DNA from 3 places in the Rhodopseudomonas sp. RCAM05734 genome. Region 2 is predicted to be linked to each of the others. Evidence: riboswitches for the same ligand, from Rfam matches in the RefSeq annotation. Region 2 holds a riboswitch; each other region holds the start of a gene.

Region 1 (3,272 bases), 2.3 Mb from region 2:
AGGGATTTGCGCTCACCATGTGGCGTTGAAACCGGCATAGGCCGCGGGGCCGGTGGTGCCGAAGTTCAGCGCCTCCTGATAGTGCGCGTTCAGGATATTCTCGCCTCGAGCAAAGACCTTCCAGTTGGCGTCGATCCTGTACTCGCTATAGAGGTCGACGCGGGTATAGGCGCCGAGCTCGCCGACCTGGTTGGCCTTGTCGAAGCGCTTGGACACCGTGGTGACGCGCGGCTCGATGGTCCAACGGTCGGTGGGCGTGATGGCCAGCGCAAAGCGTACCAGGTTCTTCGGGCGCCGCGCCAGGATCGATCCGTTGGCAAGATCGATGGCGTGCAGATAGGTGTAGGCGGCGTTGAATTTCAGCAGGCCTGGAACGATGTCGACGGTGCTGCCCACCTCGATGCCGCTGGTCTCGGCGCGGGCGACGTTGACGTAATAGCCGTTGGGGCGCGCGACATCGACGACGTAGTTGATCAGGTTGCTGAAGTCGTTGGCGAAGCCGGTCACCGAAAGCACCACGCGGCCGTTGAACAGCGACTGGTCGATGCCGGCGTCATAACCGAAGCTGGTCTCCGGGCTCAGTCCCGGGCTTGCCGTGAGCGGCGCGTAGAGCTGGTACAGGGTCGGCGCCTTGGCGCCGGTACCGGCACTGGCGCGGAGCTTGGTGCCGGTTTCCGCGATGCTGTAGGCGGCGGTGGCCCGCCAGGTTTCGAACCTTGCGACATCGGCGACATCGTCGACGCGCCCGCCGAGCGTGACGTTCAATCGCTCGCCGATCGGCACCTGCCACAGCGCAAAGATCGCGTTGGTGTCCTGCGATTTCGACAGGGCCGCCACCGGCGGGTTGGCGGCGGGCGCGCTGACTTGCCAGATGTCTGCTGTTTCGTGCTGGCTTTTGGCGCCGTAGACCAGCGATCCGAATGCGCCCAGTTTCAATGTGGCCTGATACTCGGCGGCGGCGCTGTTGGCCAAGTAGCTGGAGAAGGTGGTCGTCGTATTCTGCGGCAGGGTGTTTGTCTTGTAGGCGAACTCGTTAAACGAGCGTTCGACATGCGTCTCGGACAGCGTAACGCTGTGGGTGAGCAGGCCGTTCAGGCTGTCGAAGCTGGCTTTGCCCCACACCTGATCGAGCTGGCGCGTGGCGCTGTTTGGCGTATCCGGAAACTGGACGGTCTTCGAACTGGCATTGTATGCGGCGTCGTAGGCCGATCGCGTGAAGGTCGACAGGATGCCTGCTTCCAGCTTCAGGTCGCCGGCGTCATAGCTGATCCGCGCCGAGCCGCCGACGCGGTCGAAGCCGTCACGTTCCAGATTCGGGAACTTGGCCTCGAACGCCGGAATGCGATAGCCAAATCGCGAAAAGCCATTGCTGTGCTGGCCGCTTCCGGTGAAGGCATAGGACCAGGGGCCCTGCGAGCCGCTCAGGGAAGCGGCCGTGGAAGCGGTGCCATAGCTGCCACCCTCGCTGCGCACGTTGAACTGTGCCGGGCCTGTGCCGCTCCTGGTGATGATGTTGATCACCCCGGTCATGGCGTCGGAGCCGTAGAGTGCGCTCTGCGGGCCTTTCAGAACTTCGATGCGGTCGATGCTGCTCGGCGCAAACATGGCAAAGTCGTAGTCGCCAGACGCCGCGGTGGGATCGTTGATGCGGATGCCGTCGATCATCACCAGGGTCTGGCCGGTATTGCCGCCGCGCATGCGGATGTTGGTGGTGCCGCCCGGGCCGCCGCTCTCGGTGATGTCGAGGCCGGGCACGGTGCGCAACGCGTCGACCAGAGAGGTTGGATTGCTGGTGGCGATGGTATCGCTTTTCACGACGCTGATCGAACTTCCGGTGCGGCCAATCGGTTCTGCGCCTCTGTCCGCCGTGACCACCAGATCCGGCAATCGGTCCGGACTGGACTGCGCCCATACGGCGCCGTGATAACAGGACAACGCAACAACGGCTGCCGTACTGGCAGCAAGCTCCCGGATAGCCATCGATAACCCCTTCCGTCGACCCACCGTCGAACGAGTTGAAACTCGTCACCGGCCGGTCTCCTGGCTCGCGGTCGTCTTTCGATCCGCCTTCCCAAACCTGCGTACAGGTTCAGTGGCTTCATGGATCGAAAATGGCCGCTTACAGTTGCGGGGGCAGCCGCGGAATAGGGGAAAATCCCCGCACCGCATTCCCGTTTCACCTCCTTGCGGAGGCACCGATGACAAACCACAGGAAGCACAGCGCGGGGCAGCGTGCAACCGGAACCGGGTATCCTCAGCCCCGCAAGGCGGCGAGCACCTCGTCGGGCCGTTCCACCATCATCATGTGACCGGCGCCGGCCAGAATCACCGTGCGGGCATTGGGGAGTGCCGCCGCCAGCGCCTTGCCGGCTTTGGCAGGGGTCATCATGTCGCGCTCGCCGAGGATCAGGGTCACCGGAATCTTGATATCGGCGGCTGCGGCCAGGGCGTTCTGGTAGTTGTTGCAGGCGGTGAGGTCGGTAAACAACACGCCCGGTTTGCCGGCTTCGAGCACCCGTTGCGCGCCGCCATGCATCCACAGGCCCGGTGCCAGGCTGCCGCCCAGTTCGGCCTGATAGCCGAGGCCCCAGATCAACACCATGTCGATGGCGCCGTGGTCGTTGGCCTCGGCGTCCTTCAGCAGATCGGGACCGACCGTCATGGTGACCGCGGTGCCCATCAGGTCGAGCCGGGTGATTTTCTGCGGATGCCGCGCCGCGGTTTCCAGCGCGATGAGCGAGCCCATGGAATGGCCGATCAGGCGCGCGCTGGTGGCGCCGGCGGCGTCGATCAAAGCGGCGGTCCAGTCGGCGAGATCGGCGATCGTCGTGAGCGCCGTGCCCGCCGACCGGCCATGGCCGGGCAGGTCCGGCGCGAGCACGGAAAAGCCGTGATGCGCGAACCAGCGGTCGTGCAGCGCCCATGTCGAATGATCGAAGCCGGCGCCGTGGATCATCACCGCAGCCGGCAACGCCGGATCGAATCGACGTCCGCCGGTGCCGACGAAGGTATCAAAGCCGTTGACGGAGATCTGCATGGCTCAGGCCTTCTGCGAGGCGCGCAGCGCCTGGCCGAGATCGTCGATGATGTCTTGCGAGGCCTCGATGCCGACAGACAGCCGGATCAGTTCCTCGCCGATGCCCGATGCCTTGAGCTGTTCGGCATCCATCTGCTGGTGCGTCGTGCTGGCCGGATGGATGACCAGCGTCTTCGCGTCGCCGACATTGGCGAGGTGACTGACCAGTTTCAGCGCCTCGATGAATTTGCGGCCC
Region 2 (3,272 bases):
GTCAGCCACACGGTGTTGAGGACGCCCGAGGACTTGATGAAGCGCAGGAGCTCGGCGATTTCCAGCTCGCGACCGCGCGCCGGGCCATCGCCCTGGGCGATCGCCTCGGAGCCCTTGTGGTTGACGGCGTCGTCCTCGACGATGATGCTGATCGGCATATCCGACGCGATCACCTTCCAGGTCGCCTTCGAGGCCAGCAGCGCGCGCTTCAGCCAGGCCAGTTGGTCCGGACCGACGAAATACGCATCGGGACCGTACTTTTCCTGCAGGTTCGCGCCGTTGGGGCCGCGATAGCTGCGTTCGTCGAGCATGAAGACGTCGAGATACGGACCGTAATTCAGCGTGCGGTAGACCCGGCCGGGTTCGACGATGCTCTCGCGGATCGGATACATCTCGTGATAGGCGCGCCCGGCCCGCGCCGCGAGCAGCGTGACGTCGCGCTCCTTGTAGGAGGCCGGCAATTGCTTCGACAGCGACCAGTTGTTGGTGACCTCGTGGTCGTCCCACTGGCCGAACACCGGCACCTGCGCATTGAAGGCGCGGACATGCTCGTCGAGCAGGTTGTATTTGTGCGCGGCGCGGAATTCGTCGAGCGTTTCGGCGACCTTTGCCTTCTCCGGTACAATGGTGGTGTTCTTCCAGACCCTGCCGTCGGTGGTCTTGGTTTCCGCGGTGATGACGCCGTCGGCATAGATGGTGTCGCCGGAGTGGATCAGGAAATCCGGATTGTGTTTCCGCATGGTGGCGAAGGTGAACATGCCGCCATCGTCGGCATTGATGCCGAAGCCCTGGCCGGCGACGTCGCCGCCCCACACGAAGCTGACATCGCGGCGATCGGCCGGCGCTGTGCGGAAGCGGCCGATCACCGGCTCGCTGACGATGTCGAAGTGCGAGAGATCGCGAAACTTGACGCGGTAGAAAATGTCCTGCCCGGCGGGCAGGTTCTCCAGCAGCATTTTTGCGGTGAAGTCGCTCTCCGGCAGGGCGTTGATCGGCGGCAGCGCGCGGGCATTCTTGAAGGATTCGGTGGTCGAGACCTCGACCATCATCTGCGACGCCCGGTCTGCGCGCGACCACACCATGCCGCTGTCGACGCCGATGTCGCCGGACTGCACGCCATGGCCGATCACGGGCCGGTCCGCGGCGCGGCTGAGATAGGGCATCGCCAGCACGCCCATGCCGGCGGCGGCGGTCGTGGACAGGAAACGGCGGCGCGAAAAGGTCGTGGCCATGGAAAACTCCTGAAGTCCCGGATGAGAACGGCTCTAAAGAGTTTTGCTGACGGCGCTGTGACATGCGGTCGCAGCTCTTTCCTTCGTCCTGGCGCACGCCGGCACGACAGATGAATCCGCATTGACACATTCCGAAATCGCACCGTAACGTGGCCGCGACGGTTCCCTTCGGGGATCAAAAAGGGAATGCGGTGAGGGATTTCCCGATTCCGCGGCTGCCCCCGCAACTGTAAGCGGCGAGCCTTCTGCCATCAGCCACTGGACGTTCGCGTCTGGGAAGGCGGCACAAGGCACTGACCCGCGAGCCAGGAGACCTGCCGCCAGTCGTGGTCACACGCGAGCACATTGGGCGGGGTGTCCTGGTGGTAGCCGAACCGTATCCCCTCAGGGATTTGGTCCGACTTCGTTCGCGGTGACGTGCCACGTAACCGCGAGTCGAACATGACCTCCGTCGTCTCTGCATCGAACCGATGCAATCCCTTCCTGTATTCCGTCGCATTCTCTTGCCTGCTCTGCCCGACTGACGGCTGGAGCCAGGGTGCCAGCCCCAGCCAGGCGCTCGACCCAGTCGTGGTGCAATCGCCGGCCGCACCGTCCGCCAGGCGCCGCGTGGCCAACAGCGGCAGCGCGTCGCGCGCAATACGGACGCGCCAGCAGCGTGCGACAGCCACCGGTGCGCCCGTGGCATCGCCGGCCGGCCCCGCAGCTTTTGCCGCGCCGACGCTCAACCTCACCGGTACGTCATCGACCGGCAGCCGCCTTGGTCTGACACGATTGCAGACGCCGGCAAGTGTCGAAATCATCACCGCCGAGACAATGGCCGAGCGTGGTCAGCAGAACATCATTGCCGCTGTGACGCAGAATGCCGCCGGCTTCACCGCCGCGCCGGCGCCGGGCAACGGCAGCATCGCCTTCAACACACGCGGCTTTACCGGCAACGGCACTGTCATGACGCTGCTTGACGGCACCCGTCTCTATGTCGGCTCGGGTACGCTGACCTTTCCCTACGACACCTGGTCGTCGGAGCGCATCGAAGTGCTGCGCGGTCCGGCATCCGTGATGTATGGCGAAGGCGCCATCGGCGGCGCCGTCAACGTCATCTCGAAGCTGCCGCTGTGGGTGCCGCGCAACCAGGCGGAAATTTCGCTCGACACCAATCTGGAGCGCCGCATCGCCGTCGATAGCGGCGGCCCGATCAGCAAGGACCTCGCCTATCGCATCACCGCCACCGGCAACATGTCGGACGGCTGGGTCGATCGCGACCGCCAGTCCAATGTCGAAGTTCATGCTGCCGTGCAGATCAAGCAGACCGAAGACATCGGCTGGACAATCTCGACCGATTACGGCGATCGCAGCCCGTCGCGCTATTTCGGCACGCCGCTGATCAACGGCAAGCTCGACACGTCGCTGCGCTTCCAGAACTACAACGTCGGCGACAGCAGCATCCGCTATCAGGACAGCCAGAGTCAGGTGAAGACCGAGTGGCAGGTGAGCGACGGGGTCACGTTGCGCAATACGTTGTATTACCTCGACAGCCAGCGGCATTGGCGCGACGAGGAAAGCTACGTCTACAACGCCAGAACCGGCCTGATCGATCGGGGCGGCGGCAACTATATCGAAATCTTTCACGACCAAGCGCAGATCGGCGATCGTTTCGATGCGACGTTCCACGGCCATCTCCTCGGCATGGCCAACGAATTCGTCACCGGCTTTGACGTCAACAACATTTCCTTCACCCACACCAACAACTCGCCCTATGCGGGCGCGTCGTCAGTGCCGCTGTTCAATTTCAATCCCGGCTCGTTCTCCGCCACCACGTCACCGACCGTTCCGGGCTTCAGCTCCACCACCAACCAGTATGGCGTATTTGCGGAAAATCGCCTTTCGGTCACCGACCAGCTGGCGCTGATCGCAGGTATCCGTCAGGACGAGCCGACCGTCGCGCGCACTGATTACGTGACGCCCGCCAACAGTTATGAGAAGTCGTATCACGCGACCAGCTGGCGCGCCGGTGCTGTCTATACGCCGATCAAGGATCTC
Region 3 (3,272 bases), 2.3 Mb from region 2:
AGGCGCCAACTCGCCCTTCGAGCGGACGATACGTACGCCCGGCCGCAGGATGGCTTTGAGTTTCGTTTCGATCTCCGCTAGCTGGGCAACCGTCACCAGATCGCTCTTCGACAGCACCACCAGATCGGCGCAGGCGAGCTGATCCTCGAAAACTTCCTCGATCGGATCGTCATGTTCGATCCCCTCATCCTTCGCACGCTGTTCAGCGACGGCGTCCTCATCCAGCGTGACACGGCCTTCCGACAGCGCCAGCGCATCGACCACGGTGACGACGCCGTCGACCGTGGCGCGGGTTTTGACCGCTGGCCACGCAAATGCTTTCAGCAACGGCTGCGGCAGCGCGAGCCCCGACGTCTCGATGACGATGGCGTCGAGCGGAATATCGCGGGCCAGAAGCTTGTCCATGGTGGGGATAAAATCGTCGGCCACGGTGCAGCAGATGCAGCCGTTGGTGAGTTCGATTATGTCGCCGGGCGCGCAGGCGTTGGCGGCGCATTCCTGGACCAGGCCGCCGTCAAAACCAGCATCGCCGAATTCGTTGACGATGACAGCAATACGGCGGCCGTCGGCCTGGGTCAGCAATGCGCGCAGCAGCGTGGTCTTGCCGGCGCCGAGGAAACCGGTGAGCACGGTGACGGGAACACGGGACATTTACGACTCCTCAGGCGAATGTTTGAGCCAGAGCGGCAGCCCGGCGGCGATGAAAACCACTTGCGGCACGGCGGCCGCGATAATCTGATTGAGGCGCCCCTGCGCATCGCGGAAGGCGCGGCCCAGCGGCGTCTCCGGCACCAGGCCCATGCCGACCTCGTTGGAGACGAATACGATGGGATATTTGGCGACGCCGAGAAAGCGCGTCAGCCGGCGCGCCTCGATCTCGGGATCGCGGCCGGCGAACATCACGTTCGACAGCCACAGGGTCAGGCAGTCCACCAGCACGGCGCGGCCGCGCGTCGCCTCGCGCGTCAGCGCATCGACCAGCGCCAGCGGCTCCTCGACGGTGGTCCAGCCGTCGGCGCGGCGATTGCGGTGATGGGCGATACGCTGCTTCATCTCCTCGTCCTCCCCCGCGGTGGCGGTGGCGAGATAGATCCGCTGCAGCGCGCTGTGATCGATCAGCTGCTCGGCGAAGACCGACTTGCCCGAGCGCGCGCCGCCGAGCACCAGAGTGGTTTGCAGCATCTTCATTTCGGCGCGCGCCCGTCGTCGGGCGACCAGCGCATCGGCGGCACCCGCGCCACCATGCCTTTTCGCAACACGTCGGCGCGCTCGCGCCACGGCACCAAGCCATAGTCCGACTTCTGATACGACTGCACGAACGACACCAGCGCAGCGCTGCCGCTGTCCGTCTTCAGGTCGCCGAACAGGAACGTATAACCGTCGGGGCTGGTGACTGCGACGGTGGCCGGGCGCTTGCAGACGCTAAGGCACTGCACCGGACGCACCATGACGTCGCTGACGCCAAGCGCGGATTTCACGGCGTCGAACATCTCCGGCCCCACGACGGCGCTGCCATCGGCGGATTTGCAGGTGATGCAGACGCTGACGATGACGGGACCTGCTGGCGCATGGCTGCGCCGCGGTTCGGTCATCGTTACGTCGGACGGCAGGGTCGTGCTGTCGCGATCCATCACATGCTCACATCAAGGCCTGGAAAGGCCGCGAGCTTTGTTGGGTCGCGCGCTACGGCACAGGCCGTCGCGCTCGCTCCCGTCCGGTGCACCCCGCCCCGACGACGCCTCCAAAGCACAGTTCGTGATGGCAGGTCTCCTGGCTCGCGAGTCGCTGCCTGCGCCGCCTTCCCGGGATCTCCCAGTGGCATCGGTGCAGGCTCGTCGCTTACAGTTGCGGGGGCAGCGCCGGCCTGGAGAAGTCTCAATCGAGACCGCTCGCACCGGCTTCCCTATTCACCTTCACGCGGAAGGACCATCGCGCACGACGCTAGCCCCGGGGGCTGCGGGGTCAACCGCGCAAGCAGGCTGTTGACCGGATGATGGCGGTTGCGTCAGGTACGCGCCACCGCGAGAGGACCACCATGACCGCCCACACCCCGCCTTTGTGGCAGCCGCCCGCCATTGTCCCCCTCGATCCCGCGCTGGAAGCGACCCTGCGCGCCCGCATCGACGGCAAGGCGAAACCGCTGGGCTCGCTGGGCCGGATCGAGGACCTTGCGGTTCAGCTCGGCATGATCCGGCATCCCGGGGAACCGCGCGGCGAGAACGCCGTGCTGCTGGTGTTCGCCGCCGATCACGGGCTGGTCGAGGAAGGCGTGTCGCAATATCCCTCGGCCGTGACCGTGGCCATGGTGATGACCTATCTGGCCGGCCGCGCCACCGCCAATGCCTTTGCCACCGCCAACAACGTCGCCGTCCGCGTCATCGATGCCGGCGTCGCGGCTGAGCTGCCGGTACATCCCGGCCTGCTCGACGCCAAGATCCGCATGGGCACCGCCAACGCCGCGCGCGAGCCGGCGATGACATTTCATGAGGCCTCCGGCGCGTTGGCAGCGGGTGCCCGCATTGCCGTCGGCGAAATTCGCGCCGGCGCCGACATCCTCGCGCTCGGCGAGATGGGCATCGGCAACACCGCCTCCTCCGCGCTGCTGGTACATCGCCTCGCCCCGGCTCCGCTCGACGACTGCATCGGCGTCGGCGCCGGGCAGGACGATGCGGGCATGGCCAAAAAGCGCGCGGCGATTCACAAGGCCGCCGCGCGCAGCGACGCCAGCGCGCCGCTCGATGTGCTCAGCGAATTCGGCGGACTGGAGATCGCCATGATGGCCGGCGCGATTCTCGGCGCGGCATCGCAGCGACGACCGGTGATTGTCGATGGCTTCATCTCGACGGCGGCGGCGCTGCTGGCGATCCGTCTCGCGCCCGCGGCGCGCGGCTATTGCGTGTTCGCGCATCGCTCCGCGGAAAAGGGCCACGACCTGGTGCTGGCGGCGCTCGATGCCAAGCCATTGCTCGATCTCGGGCTGCGGCTCGGGGAAGGCACCGGAGCGCTGCTGGCGGTGCCGCTGGTCCGCGCCGCAGCGCGACTGCTCACCGATGTCGCCGATCTCAGCGACGTGCTGTCGGGAAACATCTGATGCAACTGCCGGGCGCCCTGTATGATGCGATCCGCTTCCTCACGGTGGTGCGGGTGCCGGACACCGCAACGGCTGGCGCGCCGGACTGGCTCGCGCGGGCGATGAAGTATTTTCCGGTGATCGGCGCCGGTATCGGCGCGGCATCGGCGCTGGTGCTGCTGCTCGCCAACGAGTTCTGGAG

Evidence for each region. Region 2 has a riboswitch for cobalamin ahead of ACUXVA_RS05690 (TonB-dependent receptor). Riboswitches for the same ligand answer to the same signal wherever they lie in the genome.
Region 1: another riboswitch for cobalamin. It lies ahead of ACUXVA_RS16405 (TonB-dependent receptor plug domain-containing protein); the one in region 2 lies ahead of ACUXVA_RS05690 (TonB-dependent receptor).
Region 3: another riboswitch for cobalamin. It lies ahead of ACUXVA_RS16350 (DUF1636 family protein); the one in region 2 lies ahead of ACUXVA_RS05690 (TonB-dependent receptor).

The regions. Positions count from the first base shown of each region.
Region 1 is NZ_CP199742.1:3,462,583-3,465,854, forward strand. Features, by position in the region: gene ACUXVA_RS16400 (FecCD family ABC transporter permease) at 1-19, opposite strand, end outside; gene ACUXVA_RS16405 (TonB-dependent receptor plug domain-containing protein) at 13-1,980, opposite strand; cobalamin riboswitch at 2,014-2,215, opposite strand; gene ACUXVA_RS16410 (alpha/beta fold hydrolase) at 2,255-3,037, opposite strand; gene ACUXVA_RS16415 (O-acetylhomoserine aminocarboxypropyltransferase) at 3,041-3,272, opposite strand, start outside.
Region 2 is NZ_CP199742.1:1,159,683-1,162,954, reverse strand. Features, by position in the region: gene ACUXVA_RS05695 (alkaline phosphatase D family protein) at 1-1,232, opposite strand, end outside; cobalamin riboswitch at 1,375-1,568, shown strand; gene ACUXVA_RS05690 (TonB-dependent receptor) at 1,674-3,272, shown strand, end outside.
Region 3 is NZ_CP199742.1:3,447,767-3,451,038, reverse strand. Features, by position in the region: gene cobW (cobalamin biosynthesis protein CobW) at 1-651, opposite strand, end outside; gene cobU (bifunctional adenosylcobinamide kinase/adenosylcobinamide-phosphate guanylyltransferase) at 652-1,188, opposite strand; gene ACUXVA_RS16350 (DUF1636 family protein) at 1,185-1,631, opposite strand; cobalamin riboswitch at 1,744-1,946, opposite strand; gene cobT (nicotinate-nucleotide--dimethylbenzimidazole phosphoribosyltransferase) at 2,036-3,091, shown strand; gene ACUXVA_RS16340 (adenosylcobinamide-GDP ribazoletransferase) at 3,091-3,272, shown strand, end outside.